DNA from 2 places in the Aquibium oceanicum genome. Region 1 is predicted to be linked to the other one. Evidence: predicted binding sites of a transcription regulator. Region 1 holds the regulator's gene; the other holds the start of a gene.
The links. Region 1 encodes LexA, which represses DNA repair genes until DNA is damaged. Its sites were predicted from a motif close to TGTTCNNNNTGTGTTCNG; they were not measured.

Region 1 (7,880 bases):
GCGTAATTGCCGACCGGCTCCAGCTTGCGGATCGCCACGTCGCGCTTGCCGGGTACAGTCACGCGCTGGTCGGGCGAATGGCCCTGCACCTCGGCCGATGGCGAGAGCACCCGCAGCATCTCGGCGGCAAGCTCGATCGGCGCATGGTCGGGGAAGCTCACCGTCAGCAGGCGGCGATCCTTCGAGACCCTCAGTTCCTTCGGTGCGTTCATGGGTCCCCTATAAGCACTGCGGGCAACGTTCCGGAAGGCCCCATCGTAGCGGCTTACCCGCAACTTCGACATTGGAAGGTTACAGAATCGATTCTATAAGCTTCCGCAGGGTGATCGTCGGAGGGGATCGAGATGAATGTGACGCGGCGTGACTTGCTGGCAGGCGGACTGGCGCTGGCGGCGACGACGGCGATGGGCGTTCCGGCCCGGGCTGCCGCGAAGAAATCCTGGTACGCCGGCACCGGCATCGACAATGGCGTCAGCTGGAAGCGCACCAATTTCGATGTCATCGATCCGATCTGGCACAAGCAGATCGTCAAGTACTTTTCCGCCGAACCGGCGGGCACGGTGGTCGTCGATACCCAGCACCATTTCCTCTATCTGATCGTCGAGAACCAGACGGCGGTGCGCTATGGCGTCGGCGTCGGCAAGGAGGGCTTCAAATGGTACGGGCGCGCCAACGTGGCGCGCAAGGCGCTGTGGCCGCGCTGGACCCCGCCGCCGGAGATGCACGAGCGCAAGCCCGGCCTGCCGCAGTTCATCGAGGGCGGCGCGCCGGACAATCCGCTCGGCCCGCGCGCGCTCTACCTCCATCGCGACGGGGCCGACACGGGCTACCGCTTCCACGGTACCGTCGAGCCATGGAGCATCGGCAAGGACGTCTCGTCCGGCTGTATCCGCATGTTCAACGAGGACGTGATGGACCTCTACCAGCGCTGCCCGGTCGGCACCGCGGTCCAGGTCCTGCCGCATATCGCCGACAACGCGCCGAAGAAGAGCTGAACCGACATGACCCTTTTCTTCGGAATGAGGCGCCGGCTCTTCGCCGCGCTCGCGTTCGCTCTGCTGGCCGGCTGCACCTCCACCACGGCCACGCTTGAACCGCCGGTGCCCGACGTCACCAACGCGCCGGCCGCCGGCTTCGCCAACGTCCAGCCGGGCAGCGAGGAGGATTTTATCCTCAACGTCGGCCGCCGGACCTACTTCGCGCAAGGATCGGCCGAACTCGACCAGACCGCCAGGGTGACGCTCGACAACCAGGCCGCCTGGCTGCAGAAGCATCCGCAATGGCTGGTCAAGCTACAGGGGTTCGCCGACGACCCCGGCGGCGATGCGGCCATGGTGGAGCTGTCGCGCCGCCGCGCCGAGGCAGTGATGAACTACCTCGCCGCCGCCGGCGTCGCCCGCGACCGCATGTGGGCCAAGGGATACGGGAAGGAGCGCGTGGTTCGCGACTGCGCCGACACCGCCTGCAAGGTGCAGAACCGCCGCGTCATATCCAACCTTCGCGAGGAGAAGGACGGCGCCGCCTGAGCGCGTCGCCTTCGCGCTGCAACCGCTTGATCGCGATCGGCGCCTTCCAGCCGGCTTTCGTGTTCGCCACAAGCGGATAGACACGCCCCCATTGCGGCGCCGGGCTGTTTCGCCGTCGCCGATCAGCCGTACCGCACCCTCGGCACCGGTTGGCGTATTTCGGCCCCGCCAGCGTCAACTGGCTTCCAGCTCGGCGACGCCGGACTGTTTACTCGAATTAAAACTATTGCGGAACAAGAATGGAACAGATAGGTTTGTTCCGGTTTTGTTTTTAGGCGTTCGATTCCCTGAGGGGTGCCAATATGCTCACGCGCAAGCAACACGAACTCCTGCTCTTCATCCATGAGCGGCTGAAGGAATCCGGTATTCCTCCGTCCTTCGACGAGATGAAGGAGGCGCTCGACCTGGCGTCTAAATCGGGCATCCATCGCCTGATAACAGCGCTCGAGGAGCGCGGCTTCATCCGGCGGCTGCCCAACCGGGCCCGCGCGCTGGAGGTCATCCGGCTGCCCGATTCCATCGCGCCGGGGCTGGGTGGACCGCGCAAGTTCTCCCCGAGCGTCATCGAGGGCAGCCTCGGAAAGCGCCCCGATCCGGCGCCCGCGCGCCAGGCGAGCAACGACGACGCGGCCGGCATCTCCATCCCCGTCATGGGCCGGATCGCCGCCGGTGTGCCGATCGACGCCATCCAGCACCAGACGCATTCGGTCGCGGTGCCGCCCGACATGCTCTCCGGCGGCGAACATTTCGCGCTCGAGGTCCGCGGCGATTCCATGATCGAAGCGGGCATACTCGACGGCGACACCGTCGTGATCCGCAGCACCTCCACCGCCAGTCCGGGCGAGATCGTCGTGGCCCTGGTCGACGACGAGGAAGCCACCCTCAAGCGGTTCCGCCGCAAGGGCGCCTCGATCGCGCTCGAAGCGGCCAATCCAGCCTACGAGACGCGCATCTTCGGGCCGGACCGGGTGAAGGTCCAAGGCCGTCTCGTCGGTCTGATCCGGCGCTACTAAACGCCAGACGTCTTCGGCGTTCGCATACGCCGCCTGATGCTTACCCTGCGCAATCAGTCCGCATCGCGCTTGTAGGGCGGCATTCCGCGGGCTTCGCGGGACCAACGCCGATGCTCGTGCCAGGGCCTGTAGGGTTCCCGGACGGCGAACCGTATCTCCGCAGGCCTTCCCTGCCCTGCCCCGGCGAAGCGGATTTCGGCGCTGCCGCGCCGCGCAAGGTCGCGCTTGGTGACCACGAGCAACTTCGCCGGGTCGCACGGGTTAACCGCCGTGGCATCGTCAATAACGAGGACGTCGGCAAAATCGCAGAATTGGCGCGCGTTCCCCTCCGCGGAAACGAACGCCACGATCGCACCGCCGCCGTGTCGCGCGATGCAACTTGTCTCGTCGCAAGCGAAAGCTCCGGGGACCAGCCCGTCCAGCATGGCGGCGGTCAGCGGTTCGGCGCTGACGACCGGCACAGCAACACCGTGCGTCATCGCCGCGTCCATCCAGATGCCAGTGACGAAGCGGTTGGGTCGCCTCTTGTTGACCGCCAGTTCCCCGGCCTCCGTCCGCATGGCGATCAAGTCTCCCTCCTCCGAGAGCAGGAGGTTCGGGAGATCCCGCGTCGCGATGAGCACTATACCGGCAACGAGCAACGGAACGGCGGCGAGACGAAGCCAGGTCGAAAGGACAGTCAAGAGGACGAGAGCAATGGTCATCGACAGCACCGCCGATAGCGGGATCGTGCCCACGGCATCGAAAGGCGTGCGTTCGGCGAGCCATCCCGCGATCGAGACCATGATCCCGATGCCCCACCCCATGATGTCGAGCGCGAAGCCTTCGAGGCCGAACGGCATAAGGATGCCAGCGAGAACCGCCGAGGGCATGATGACGAAGGATACGACGGGCATCGCGCCGAGGTTGGCGAGGAGGCCGAGTGGCGCCATGCGGTGGAAGTGCCAGACGCCGTACAGCGCCGTTGCCGTCCCCGCCACCAGCGAGGTCATCGCAATTCCGGCGCAATAGAGAAGCAGAAGCCGAAAGCCGCCTCCGACCAGCGAGCGTTGCCGCGGCTGTCCGCCCGTGAAACCGTTCAGCCGACGCTCCGACCACCAGGCATAGGCCGCGATGAGCGCAGCCGTGGCGGCGAACGACATCTGGAAGCTCGGCCCGACCACCTCATGCGGCGCTATCGCAATGACGACGAGCGCCGAGATGGCGAGATTGCGCATCGTGATCGCCGACCGGTCGAAGAGCAGCGCCACCAGCATCACGGCGATCATGACGAAGCTGCGCTGCGCCGCGACCGCCGCTCCGGAAATCAGCAGGTAATAGGACGCGGCCAGCAACGCGACGGCCGCCGCATACTTCTTCACGGGCAAGCGAGAGGCGAAGCCGGGAAACAGCGCGAAGACGAAGCGCAGTCCGAACATGACCGTGCCGGCGACGAGCGCCATGTGGAGACCCGAGATCGAAAGGACGTGCGCGAGGCCGGTCTTGCGCAGCGCCTCGTTGATCTCCTCGGGAATGCCGGCGCGCGTCCCGGCGATAAGCGCCGTCGCGATCTGTCCCTCCGGTCCTTCGATCCGGCTGGTGATGCGGCCCGCGATCGCCTGGCGCATGTCCGCGATCCGGGCCGAGAGTGCGGCGCGCCAGCCAGCTTCGGCGTCGAGCCGCGAGGGTCTGGGATCGGAAAGGAAGAACCCGGTCGCGCCGATGCCATCCATATAACTCTCGAAGGCGAAGTCGTAGCCGAATGGACGCGCGGGGCCCGAAGGCGGAAAGAGCCGTGCATAACCCGAAACGCCGTTTCCGGCATGGATTTCGGGCGGCAAGGACCGCGCGGAAAGCCGCACCCGGTCGGGCGCATGGCGGAGCACCGGCCGGTCGGTGGAATGAACGTCGATCGTCAGCCGCACCCGACCGCTCGCCTGTCGTTCGACCGTCACCACCCGACCGGTCACGAGCGTCGGGATCTCAGAACCGAGCATCTTGGTGCCGGCCCGCCACGTCTCCAGCTTGCCTGCGAGCACGCCTAGCATGGAGACGATGAGGATCGTCGATACGACCCGGCCGAGGCCCGCGCGCCGGAAGAAGGCGCGCGCAAGCACGGCCGACCCGATGCCGGCGGCGACGATGGGAAACGACGGCTCCAGGGGCAGCGCCCAGTAGAACGCCGCGCCCGCGCACAGGATGACCGGGAGGAACAGGAAGGCCGTCCCCCGGTCGCGCTCGGCAGCGAGGGCCTCCGCCAGCGCTGCTTGGACGGCAGCAAACGCCCGCTCCCGCCTCGTGCCCGGACGGTATGCCGCGCTCCCTTCCGCGTCTGCTTGCCCACGGTGCACGCCTGCCGGCAAGAGCATGCCCGGCACGGGCAGCATCCCCCTTTCGTCCGGATCCGGTTCGTCGATCGTCGCCATCGCGACCCCGTCACTGCCGTCCGAAAGCCGGTTCCCGAAAGCCCCGGCAAGCCCGACGGCTTGCACCCCGATCATCCTATGCTACATGAACGCGACCCGAAATCACCCGCGCAGTGGCGCCAAGGCGCCCAGCACGCAAAGCCTCCGGAATCCGATGCCCGCACCCGTCGTCACGCGCTTCGCGCCGTCCCCCACCGGTTACCTCCACATCGGCGGCGCGCGCACCGCGCTCTTCAACTGGCTCTTCTCCCGGCACACGGGCGGCAAGATGCTGCTGCGGATCGAGGACACTGATCGCGAGCGCTCGACCGAAGCGGCGACCGCGGCGATCCTCGACGGTCTTTCCTGGCTCGGCCTCGCCTGGGACGGCGAACCCGTCTCGCAATTCGCGCGCGCCGAGCGCCATCGAGAGATCGGCGAGGAACTCGTCCGGCGCGGCAAGGCCTATCGCTGCTATGCGTCCCAGGCCGAACTGGAGGAAATGCGCGAGAAGGCGCGCGCAGAAGGACGCCCTCCCCGCTACGACGGCCGCTGGCGCGACCGCGATTCGGCCGAGGCGCCGGCCGGCGTCAGGCCGGTCATCCGCATCAAGGCGCCCCAAGAAGGCGAGACCGTCGTGCACGACAAGGTGCAGGGCGACGTCCGTTTTCCCAACAAGGACCTCGACGACTTCATCATTCTGCGCTCGGACGGCAACCCGACCTACATGCACGCCGTCGTGGTCGACGATCATGACATGGGCGTCACACACATCATCCGCGGCGACGATCATCTGACCAATGCTGCGCGTCAGACGATCATCTATCAGGCGATGGATTGGGACGTACCGGTGATGGCCCACATTCCGCTCATCCACGGAGCGGACGGCGCGAAGCTGTCGAAGCGGCACGGAGCGCTCGGCGTCGAGGCCTACCGGGCCATGGGCTACCTGCCGGAAGCGCTGCGCAACTATCTGGCGCGGCTCGGCTGGAGCCACGGCGACGACGAGGTGATGTCGACGGAAGAGATGATCGGCTGGTTCGAGATCGAGGACGTGAACAAGGGCGCCGCGCGCTTCGATTTCCAGAAACTGGAAGCCCTGAACGGCATGCACATGCGCCGCACGCCGGATGCCGAACTCCTCGACAACCTTCTCGCGACGCTGCCCTATATCGAGGGCGGCAAGGCGATGGCCGACAAGCTCGACGACAGGCGCAAGGCCATGCTGCTTCAGGCCATGCCAGGTCTGAAGGAGCGTGCGAAGACGCTGGTGGAACTGGCCGACAGCGCCGGCTATCTGTTCTCCGAAAGGCCGCTGACCCTGGACGAGAAGGCGGAAAAGCTGGTCGGGGAGCCTCCGCGCGAGATTCTCGCGGGCGCGAAGGCGGCCCTCGAGAACATCACGGGCGAATGGAATGCGGAGACGACCGAAGCCGCGATCCGCGCCTACGTCGCCGAAACCGGGCTCAAGCTCGGCGCGGTGGCGCAGCCCCTGCGTGCAGCTCTCACCGGCCGTTCGACGTCGCCCGGCGTCTTCGACGTGCTCGCGGTGCTCGGACGCGAGGAGAGCCTCGGCCGCCTCGGCGACCTGCTGTGAGGCGTACGCACACTCGTGGATAACCGCCTGTTCGTTTCAAAATGACCGGCCTTTTCGCGCTGCAACATTAGACGTTGCCGCAACTTGGCATCGGCGGTGAAATGGGATAGCTAGATCGCCATTCCAGACCGCGATTTTTCATCGCGGAACTCTTCCACACAGCCGATTGACGATAAGGAGTCCGCGATGACCGATTCAACCGCAAAACTCGATTTCGGCGGCAAGGAAATCGACCTCAACGTCCGTCAGGGCTCGATCGGACCCGAAGTCATCGACATCGGCAAACTCTACGCCCAGACCGGCGCCTTCACCTACGATCCGGGCTTCACGTCCACCGCGAGCTGCGAATCCGAGATCACCTTCATCGATGGCGACGAGGGCATGCTGCTCCATCGCGGCTACCCGATCGAGCAGCTTGCCGAGCACGGCGACTTCCTGGAAGTCTGCTATCTGCTGCTCTATGGCGAATTGCCGACGAAGACGCAGAAGGAGGACTTCGACTACCGCGTCACCCGTCACACGATGGTGCACGAGCAGATGTCGCGCTTCTTCACCGGCTTCCGCCGCGATGCCCATCCGATGGCGGTGATGTGCGGCGTGGTCGGCGCGCTGTCGGCCTTCTACCACGATTCCACCGACATCTCGGATCCCTACCAGCGCATGGTCGCCTCCATGCGGCTGATCGCCAAGACGCCGACGATCGCAGCGATGGCCTACAAGTACCACATTGGCCAGCCGTTCGTTTACCCGAAGAACGACCTCGACTACGCGGCGAACTTCCTCAACATGTGTTTCGCGGTGCCGTGCGAGGACTACAAGGTGAACCCGGTTCTGGCGCGCGCCATGGACCGCATCTTCATCCTGCACGCCGACCATGAGCAGAATGCGTCGACCTCGACCGTTCGTCTCGCCGGGTCCTCGGGCGCCAATCCGTTTGCTTGCATCGCGGCCGGCATCGCCTGCCTGTGGGGTCCCGCCCATGGCGGAGCTAACGAGGCGGCATTGAACATGCTGTCGGAAATCGGCTCGGTCGACCGCATCCCCGAATTCGTCGCCCGCGCCAAGGACAAGAACGATCCTTTCCGCCTCATGGGCTTCGGGCACCGCGTCTACAAGAACTACGATCCGCGCGCCAAGATCATGCAGAAGACCACGCACGAGGTGCTCGGCGAACTCGGCATCAAGGACGATCCGCTGCTCGACGTGGCGATGGAGCTCGAGAAGATCGCGCTGACGGACGAGTACTTCATCGAGAAGAAGCTCTATCCCAACATCGACTTCTATTCCGGCATAACGCTGAAGGCGCTCGGCTTCCCCACCACCATGTTCACCGTGCTGTTCGCGGTCGCCCGTACCGTCG
Region 2 (7,880 bases), 1.6 Mb from region 1:
TGTCGCCATATCGATCAATTCGCCGGGTGGTTCGCCGGTCCAGTCGCGCCTGATCTACCAGCGCATCCGCGATCTCTCCGTCGAAAAGAAGAAGCCGGTTTTCGTCTTCGTCGAGGACGTGGCCGCCTCGGGCGGCTACATGATCGCCATCGCCGCCGACGAGATCGTCGCCGACCCGTCGTCCATCGTCGGATCGATCGGCGTCGTCTCGGCCTCCTTCGGTTTCCAGGAAATGATCAAGAAGATAGGCGTCGAGCGGCGCCTCTATACCGCCGGGAAGAACAAGGCGACGCTCGATCCCTTCTCGCCGGAGCGGAAGGAAGACGTCGACCACCTGAAATCGCTTCAGCTCGAGGTACACCAGACCTTCATCGACATGGTGAAGGCGCGCCGTGGCCCCAAGCTCGCGGAAGACGACGACCTTTTCACTGGCCTCTTCTGGTCGGGCATCCGCGGCAAGGAACTCGGTCTGGTCGATCATTTGGGCGACATGCGGGGCTTCCTGCGGCAGCGATTCGGCGAGAAGGTGAAACTGCGCCTCGTCTCCGCGCCGCGCGGGCTGTTCGGCCGCAAACTGGGCTTCTTCGGCATCCGCGGGGGCGCCGAAACCGCGGAACTTTCCGCCGGTCTGGCGAGCGGCGTGCTCGACGCCGCGACAGAGCGTGCGCACTGGGCCCGCTACGGCCTGTGACATTTTCGCGTCGGTCGCCGGCGCGGATCATGGTATGATGCCGGATGGGACGAGCCGGCCTTGCTTGAGGAGCAGGAAGACATGCCGCAGTTGATCTTCTTCGTCGTTATCGCGGCGGTCGGCTACATCGGCTACCGCGCCTTCATCAAGGAAGCCGAGCGCGTGTCGGCGCGGGTTCGCCGGGCCGAAAAGGAATCCTCTGTCGGCTCGACGGGCACGCTGGTGAAGGATCCCGAGACGGGCGAGTACAGGCTGGCAAAGGACTGAGCATCCGGGCTACTTGGCGCGGCATGCCTCCGGTTCCTTTTTCCCTGTGCGCTCCCGCCAAGATCAATCTCGCCCTGCACGTCACGGGCAGGCGGGCCGATGGCTACCATCTCCTCGAAACGCTCGCGGTCTTCTGCGAGCTCGGCGACCGGCTCGAGTTCCGCGCCGCGCGCAAGGACGCCTTCGCGATTACCGGCCGCTTCGGCGCCGGGCTTTCCGATGATGACAACCTCGTTCTTCGCGCCCGCGACCGCCTGCGGCAGAAAACCGGCGCCGCACGCTGCCCGCCGGTGTCCATCCTGCTCGAAAAGAATCTCCCCGTCGCTTCCGGCATGGGCGGCGGATCGAGCGACGCGGCGGCCACCCTGCGCGGCCTCTCGCGACTATGGGACCTGCATCTTTCCAATCCGGCACTCACCGAACTTGGCGCCGCGCTCGGGGCCGACGTGCCGATGTGTCTCGCCGCGCACCCCCTCGTCGCTTGGGGAATCGGCGAGAAACTCGCCCCGCTGGAGGACTGGCCGGCGCTGGACATGGTGCTGGTCAACCCGGCAATGGCCGTTTCGACCCCCGACGTCTTCCGCCGGCTCGAAAGCCGCGAGAACCCGCCGCTCGGCGTACCCCCGCGACAGGCGGATTACCGCGCCGCCTGTTTCTGGCTCGCCGGCACACGCAACGATCTCGAAGCCCCGGCTCGCTCGATCGTTCCGGAGATCGGGCAGGCGCTTGACGCGCTGCGCGAGGCGGGCGCAGGCTTCGCGCGGATGACCGGGTCGGGCGCCACCTGCTTTGGCCTTTTTTCCGGACCCCGGGCCGCCGGGCAGGCCGCGGCCGGTATCCGCGACCGGCACCCAGACTGGTTCGTGGAACCGACGAGAACCATGGGAGCGCCTGCATGAGCCTGGAACGTCTGGACGAGACCCGCCCCTTTCTCCCCGTCGGCATCGCTGTGCTGACCGTCTCCGACACGCGCACGATGGACGAGGACAAGTCGGGCCGCACGCTGGCCGAACGCATCGGCGAGGCCGGCCACCGTCTCGCCGACCGCGGCATCGTCACCGACGACAAGGAAAAGATTGCCGCGATCGTTCTGGAATGGTCGCGCGACCCCGCCGTCGACGTCGTCATCACCACGGGCGGCACCGGCTTCACCGGCCGCGACGTGACGCCCGAGGCGCTGGAGCCGCTGTTCGAGAAGCGGATGGACGGCTTCTCCGAAGTCTTCCACCGCATCTCCTATGACAAGATCGGCACTTCGACGATCCAGAGCCGCGCCACCGGCGGGCTGATCAACCAGACCTTCGTCTTCGTGCTGCCCGGCTCTCCCGGAGCCTGCCGGGACGCCTGGGACGGCATTTTGAAAGCGCAGCTCGACTACCGCCACATGCCGTGCAACTTCGTAGAGATCATGCCTCGGCTGGACGAGCACCTGAAGCGCGGCGGCACCGTCGTCTGAGGCCGGCTGGCTTCAGCCGATCTCCGAGATCCGGCGCCTGTTCTGCTTGATTTCGGCGGGGATGATTTCCGCACCGATGCGCTGGCCCGAGATGCGGCGGGCAAATGCGTCCACCTCGTCGCCCGGTCTCAGCTTCGCCAGCGCCTGCGGCTTGCTCACCAGCAGGCCTTCCGCCAGCGGCCGTCTGCGGGAAAACCAGCGCGAGGGGAACCACGCGTCGGACGACCGTGAGCGCAGGAAGCGTCCGGGCGTGGTACGGCGTCCGACATGGGCGACCACTGCGTCGATCCAGCCATCCGTGAGCTTCGCGCCGGGCTCCATGAACAGCAGCCAGTCGCCTTTGGCGCACCGCATTCCGGCGGCGAGTTCGCCGTTCGGGATCAGCGCGCAACCGGCATGGTCAGCGACTGCCTTGGTGTGGTCCGTCGAGCCCCTGTCGTGCACCAACACTTCGCGCACGACTCCTTCCACGGCGCCGGAAACCAGCGACATCAACGTGCGCGCGAGCGCATCCTCGTCGTTGCGCGTCTCGATGAGCACCGTCAACATCCCTTTCGCTTAGCCGAAAGATTAGCCGAATTCCAGCGCTGCACCGCACAACGAGAAAGTTCTTGATTTGTTCTCATTCGGTGAATAGGAATAGTTTCATCGAAACGACGATTCCCCGGGCCACCGGACGGAGACGAGAATGGAACAGATCGCACGCGCGGACATTGCCGCTTTTACAAGCGGAGACAGCGGATTGGCCAACGCCATGATCGAGCAGAGCGGTGTCAGGGTCGGCGGCGAACGGCGGCGCGGCCGCGCTGCGGGGATCAATCCGGCCGGCCGCTTCGAGGCGATCCGGCGCGACGTCTTCGACGACGGTTGGAACACGCTGGAAGACCTGCCGCCGTTCAAGACCGAGGTGCAGGCGGAAAAGCCGCGCACGATCATCACGCGCAACGAATCTCCCGACATTTCCTTCGATCGCTCGATCAATCCCTATCGCGGCTGCGAGCACGGTTGCGTCTACTGCTTCGCGCGGCCCACACACGGGTACATGGGGCTGTCCGCCGGGCTCGATTTCGAATCGAAGCTTTTCTCCAAGCCGGACGCCGCGAAGCTCCTGGAACGTGAGCTCGGCAAGGAGGGCTATCAGCCCAAGACCATCGCGATCGGCACAAACACCGATCCCTACCAGCCGATCGAAAAGCAGTACCGCATCATGCGCGAAGTGCTCGAGGTTCTGGAAGCGCACGACCATCCTGTCGGCATCGTCACCAAGTCGGCGCTGGTGACCCGCGACGCGGATATCCTGGGACGCATGGCGGAGAAGGGCCTCGCCAAGGTCGCATTCTCGGTGACGTCGCTCGACCGCCGGCTCGCCCGCACCATGGAGCCGCGCGCCGCCACCCCTACCCGACGCCTGGAGGCGATGAAGGCGCTGGCCGGCGCGGGGATACCGGTGTCGGTCATGGTGGCGCCCGTCGTGCCGGGCCTCACCGACCACGAGGTGGAGCGCATCCTGGAATCGGCCGAAGCCATGGGGGCCCGCGAAGCCGGCTACATCATCCTGCGGCTGCCGCTGGAGGTGAGCCCGATCTTCAAGGACTGGCTGCTCCGGCACTATCCCGATCGCTACCGGCACGTGATGTCGCTGGTGCGCTCCATGCGCGAGGGCAAGGACTACGATGCCAGCTGGGGAACCCGCATGAAGGGCACCGGTCCCTATGCCTGGCAGATCGGCCGTCGCTTCGAGATCGCCGCGCGCCGCCTAGGCCTCAACCGCTCCAAGCTGACGCTCCGCACCGATCTCTTCAAGCCGCCGGTCCGTGCTGGAGAGCAGTTGATGCTGCTCTGAGCCCGTCTCCGGAGAGCGCGAACAAACAGCATGAACTGGAAGCGTTGCGGACGGATCGCAAAGGTCTGCGCCGCTCCCGCTTCCCAGCCCGCCGCTCTCCGCAACAGCCTTCCGTCCGGCCCGTCCCCCCCGTCCCCGGCCTGACGGCGCCCTCCCGGTCCGCCCCTCCGGGAGGGCTTTTTTCCTTCGGTGCCCGCCCTTGTGTGGTCGCCGCACAGCCCGAAGAGCATGTGCTACGCCCGTGCCGGTTGCAATCCGCTAACCATCGAACGGATCAGCAAAATTTAACCCAACTTCTTAAGGCCGCCGGTAAGGCTGGCGCGCTAGTCTGCAGACATAACGAGGCCGGAAACAATCCGGCCCGCGAGGACCGCAAGAACGGCTCTCAGGGAAGCAGGAAGGCGAATGATGAACTCGGTGACCAACCCCGCGTGGGCTGGCCGCGCATTGCGGCTCGACCCTTTCAGACTGCCGCAAGTGACGAGCTTTTCCGCACGCGACGACATGGGCGAGGTCACCGTGACTATCGACCGGCGCGGCGCGGTGATGCGGCGCATGCTGGTGCGCTCGGGGCTGCCGGTGTCGATCCTGTTGCCGGCGCGCACTTTCAGAGGCGTCGCCGCGCGTGCGATCGAGGAGGGCGACGGCAGCGTCACGGTGACGCTCGAACTCCTCCACTCCGACCCCATGTTGTGCATACCGTTGCTGGTCGCCTACGATCTTGACGACGTCGCGGCCGACTGGCGGGCCTGGGCGGAAGCCTATCGCCTGCCGATGCTTCTCATTGAGGCCGACGGCATCGCCCGCACGTTGGAGGAATCGCTGTCGGCGGCCGCCAAGGCCGCGCCGATCCAGCGTCGCAAGCGCGTCGGTTCGCAGCCGCGCCGCCCGCGCTTTCTTGCCCGCCGCAAGGCCGCCACGCTCGGCCTGCGTCTCGTTATCAGCGGCGAGGAGATCATCGCCCGCTCGTGAGGCGGGCGGTTCCGCTCAAAACTGCGGGCTGATCGTCGCCCAGATCCCGGCACCGACGAAGCCCAGGAAGACCAGCCAGCCCACGACGTTGTTCGACCGGAATAGCCGCAGGCACTGGTCGGGATCGTCGATGTCGAGCGCTTGCACCTGACGCATCATGTGGGCGCCAGCCGCTAGAAGCCCCGCCAGTGCGGGAAACGGCGCCATGGCCGAGGCGCAGGCAGCCCCCATCAGTACCAGCGCCCCGCCGTAGAGGCCGATCAGCCAGGGCTTGGTCCGTTCACCGAACAGTCGCGCCGTGGAGCGAACGCCGACCACGGCGTCGTCCTCCTTGTCCTGATGCGCATAGATCGTGTCGTAGCCGATCACCCACAGGATCGAACCGGCGTAAAGCAGCAGCGCCGGCGAGCCGAGTTCCCCGAAGGCCGCCGCCCAGCCCATCAGCGCACCCCAGGAGAAGGCGAGCCCCAGCCCGAACTGAGGCCAGTCGGTGAAGCGCTTCATGAAGGGATAGATCGCCACGACGGCCAGCGAAGCGACGCCGAGCAGGATGGTGAAGCCGTTGAACTGTACCAGCACAACGAGCCCGATCAGCGCCTGCGCGATCAGGAACGCCCAGGCCTGCCGCCGCGTGACCTTTCCCGATGGCAACGGCCGCGAACGCGTGCGCTCGACGCCGGCATCGATGTCCTCGTCGGCGAGATCGTTCCAGGTGCAGCCCGCGCCGCGCATCGCCATCGCGCCGACGAGGAACAGCACGAGGTGCCACGGGTTCGGCAACAGGCTCAGCACCGGATCGCCCGGCCGCGCATGTGCGATCGCCGCGAGTGCCGCCGACCACCAGCAGGGCCAGAGGAGCAGCTGCCAGCCGATCGGCCTGTCCCACCGCGCCAGCTGCGCATAGGGCCAGGCCCGCTGCGGCAGGGCGCGGTAAACCCAATGCCGGCTCGGGGCATCGGCAACGCGCCCCTGGGCGTCACGGGATTGGATCGTCTCCATGCCGGGTTGAGTGGCAGGGCAGGGCGGGCGCGTCAAGAAGCCCTTTCCCTTGACCCGCCCCTCCCGCCGGCCTAGGCGGTCACGGCAACCGAGACAGCGGGGAACCGGGACATGAACGTGCTTCTGATCGGGTCGGGCGGACGCGAACATGCGCTGGCCTGGAAGCTCGCCGCCTCGCCGATGCTGACGAAGCTCTACGCCGCGCCCGGCAATCCCGGAATCGCACGCGAGGCCGAATGCGTGGCGCTGGACGCGGCCGACCACGACGCCATGTTGTCTTTCTGTCGTACGAACGCGATCGACCTCGTGGTGGTCGGACCCGAAGCGCCGCTGGTGGCGGGGCTCGCAGACCATCTGCGAGACGGCGGCATAGCCGTCTTCGGTCCCTCGGCCGAGGCCGCACGGCTCGAGGGCTCCAAGGGCTACACCAAGGACCTCTGCGCCCGCATGGACATCCCGACCGCCGCCTACCGCCGCTTCAACAACGCTCCGAAGGCGAAAGCCTATCTGAGAGATATCGGCGCGCCGGTGGTGGTCAAGGCAGACGGACTGGCGGCCGGCAAGGGCGTTACGGTGGCGATGACCCTCGAGGAGGCGCTCTCGGCCGTCGACGACTGCTTCGAGGGCGCCTTCGGCGGAGCAGGCGCCGAGGTGGTGGTGGAGGAATTCCTCACAGGGGAGGAGGCGAGCTTCTTTTGCCTGTGCGACGGAAAGATCGCGCTGCCCCTCGGGACCGCGCAGGACCACAAGCGCGTTGGCGAAGGCGACACGGGGCCGAACACCGGCGGCATGGGCGCCTATTCGCCCGCCTCGGTGATGACGCCGGAACTCGTCGACCAGGTGATGCGCGAGATCGTCGAACCCACCATGCGCGGCATGGCCGAGGCCGGCGCGCCGTTCTCCGGCGTGCTCTACGCCGGGCTGATGCTCACGTCGGACGGGCCCAAGCTTATCGAATACAACGTCCGCTTCGGTGATCCCGAATGCCAGGTGCTGATGATGCGGCTGAAGGACGACCTCCTGGTGCTCCTGAAGGCCGCCGCCGACGGCCAGCTCGGCCACATGTCGGTGCGCTGGCGCGACGAGGCGGCGCTCACCGTGGTGATGGCCGCGAAGGGCTATCCCGGTACGCCCGAAAAGGGTGGTGCCATCCGCGGCCTGGCCGAAGCGGGATCCGGTGGCGTCGAGGTCTTCCACGCCGGCACCGCGGAGAAGGACGGCGCGATCGTGGCCAATGGCGGCCGCGTGCTCAACGTTACCGCCACCGGCCGCACGGTCGCCGAGGCGCGCGACAAGGCCTATGCCGCGGTCGAGCGGATCGACTGGCCCCAAGGCTTCTGTCGCCGCGACATCGGCTGGCGCGAGATCGAGCGGGAGACGGCGGGCGCCTGAACGCCACTCTCGGAGGGAAGCCATCGGCCGTCGCAGCGGCACGCTGCTCTTGCGGCCTCACTCACCGCCCTTGCATTCGCCCCGGATAAGGCCTACCTGAAGAGTGCGTTGATTTGGCCGACTTGGCTGTAGCGGTGTCAGAGACCCGCCATTTACCCCCGAATTCACGATAGCGACCGCGCGCGCCGAATGGCGCGGCAGGTCGTTTCGTCCGGACACGGAACCTGTCCCGGCGCTGACCACGGATGTACTGGCAGCCC

Region 2: a site for LexA is predicted at 3,021-3,038, ahead of BSQ44_RS07170 (PA0069 family radical SAM protein). Genes of this name have one in related genera too.

Annotation. Positions count from the first base shown of each region.
Region 1 is NZ_CP018171.1:3,011,623-3,019,502, forward strand. It holds gene BSQ44_RS14690 (gamma-butyrobetaine hydroxylase family protein) at 1-212, opposite strand, end outside; gene BSQ44_RS14695 (L,D-transpeptidase) at 345-995, shown strand; gene BSQ44_RS14700 (OmpA family protein) at 1,002-1,526, shown strand; gene lexA (transcriptional repressor LexA) at 1,829-2,539, shown strand; gene BSQ44_RS14710 (ComEC/Rec2 family competence protein) at 2,593-5,019, opposite strand; gene gltX (glutamate--tRNA ligase) at 5,099-6,520, shown strand; gene gltA (citrate synthase) at 6,707-7,880, shown strand, end outside.
Region 2 is NZ_CP018171.1:1,424,981-1,432,860, forward strand. It holds gene BSQ44_RS07145 (S49 family peptidase) at 1-691, shown strand, start outside; gene BSQ44_RS07150 (hypothetical protein) at 773-958, shown strand; gene BSQ44_RS07155 (4-(cytidine 5'-diphospho)-2-C-methyl-D-erythritol kinase) at 982-1,857, shown strand; gene moaB (molybdenum cofactor biosynthesis protein B) at 1,860-2,414, shown strand; gene BSQ44_RS07165 (glycosyltransferase) at 2,427-2,963, opposite strand; gene BSQ44_RS07170 (PA0069 family radical SAM protein) at 3,103-4,257, shown strand; gene BSQ44_RS07175 (DUF6101 family protein) at 4,666-5,229, shown strand; gene ubiA (4-hydroxybenzoate octaprenyltransferase) at 5,245-6,228, opposite strand; gene purD (phosphoribosylamine--glycine ligase) at 6,340-7,620, shown strand.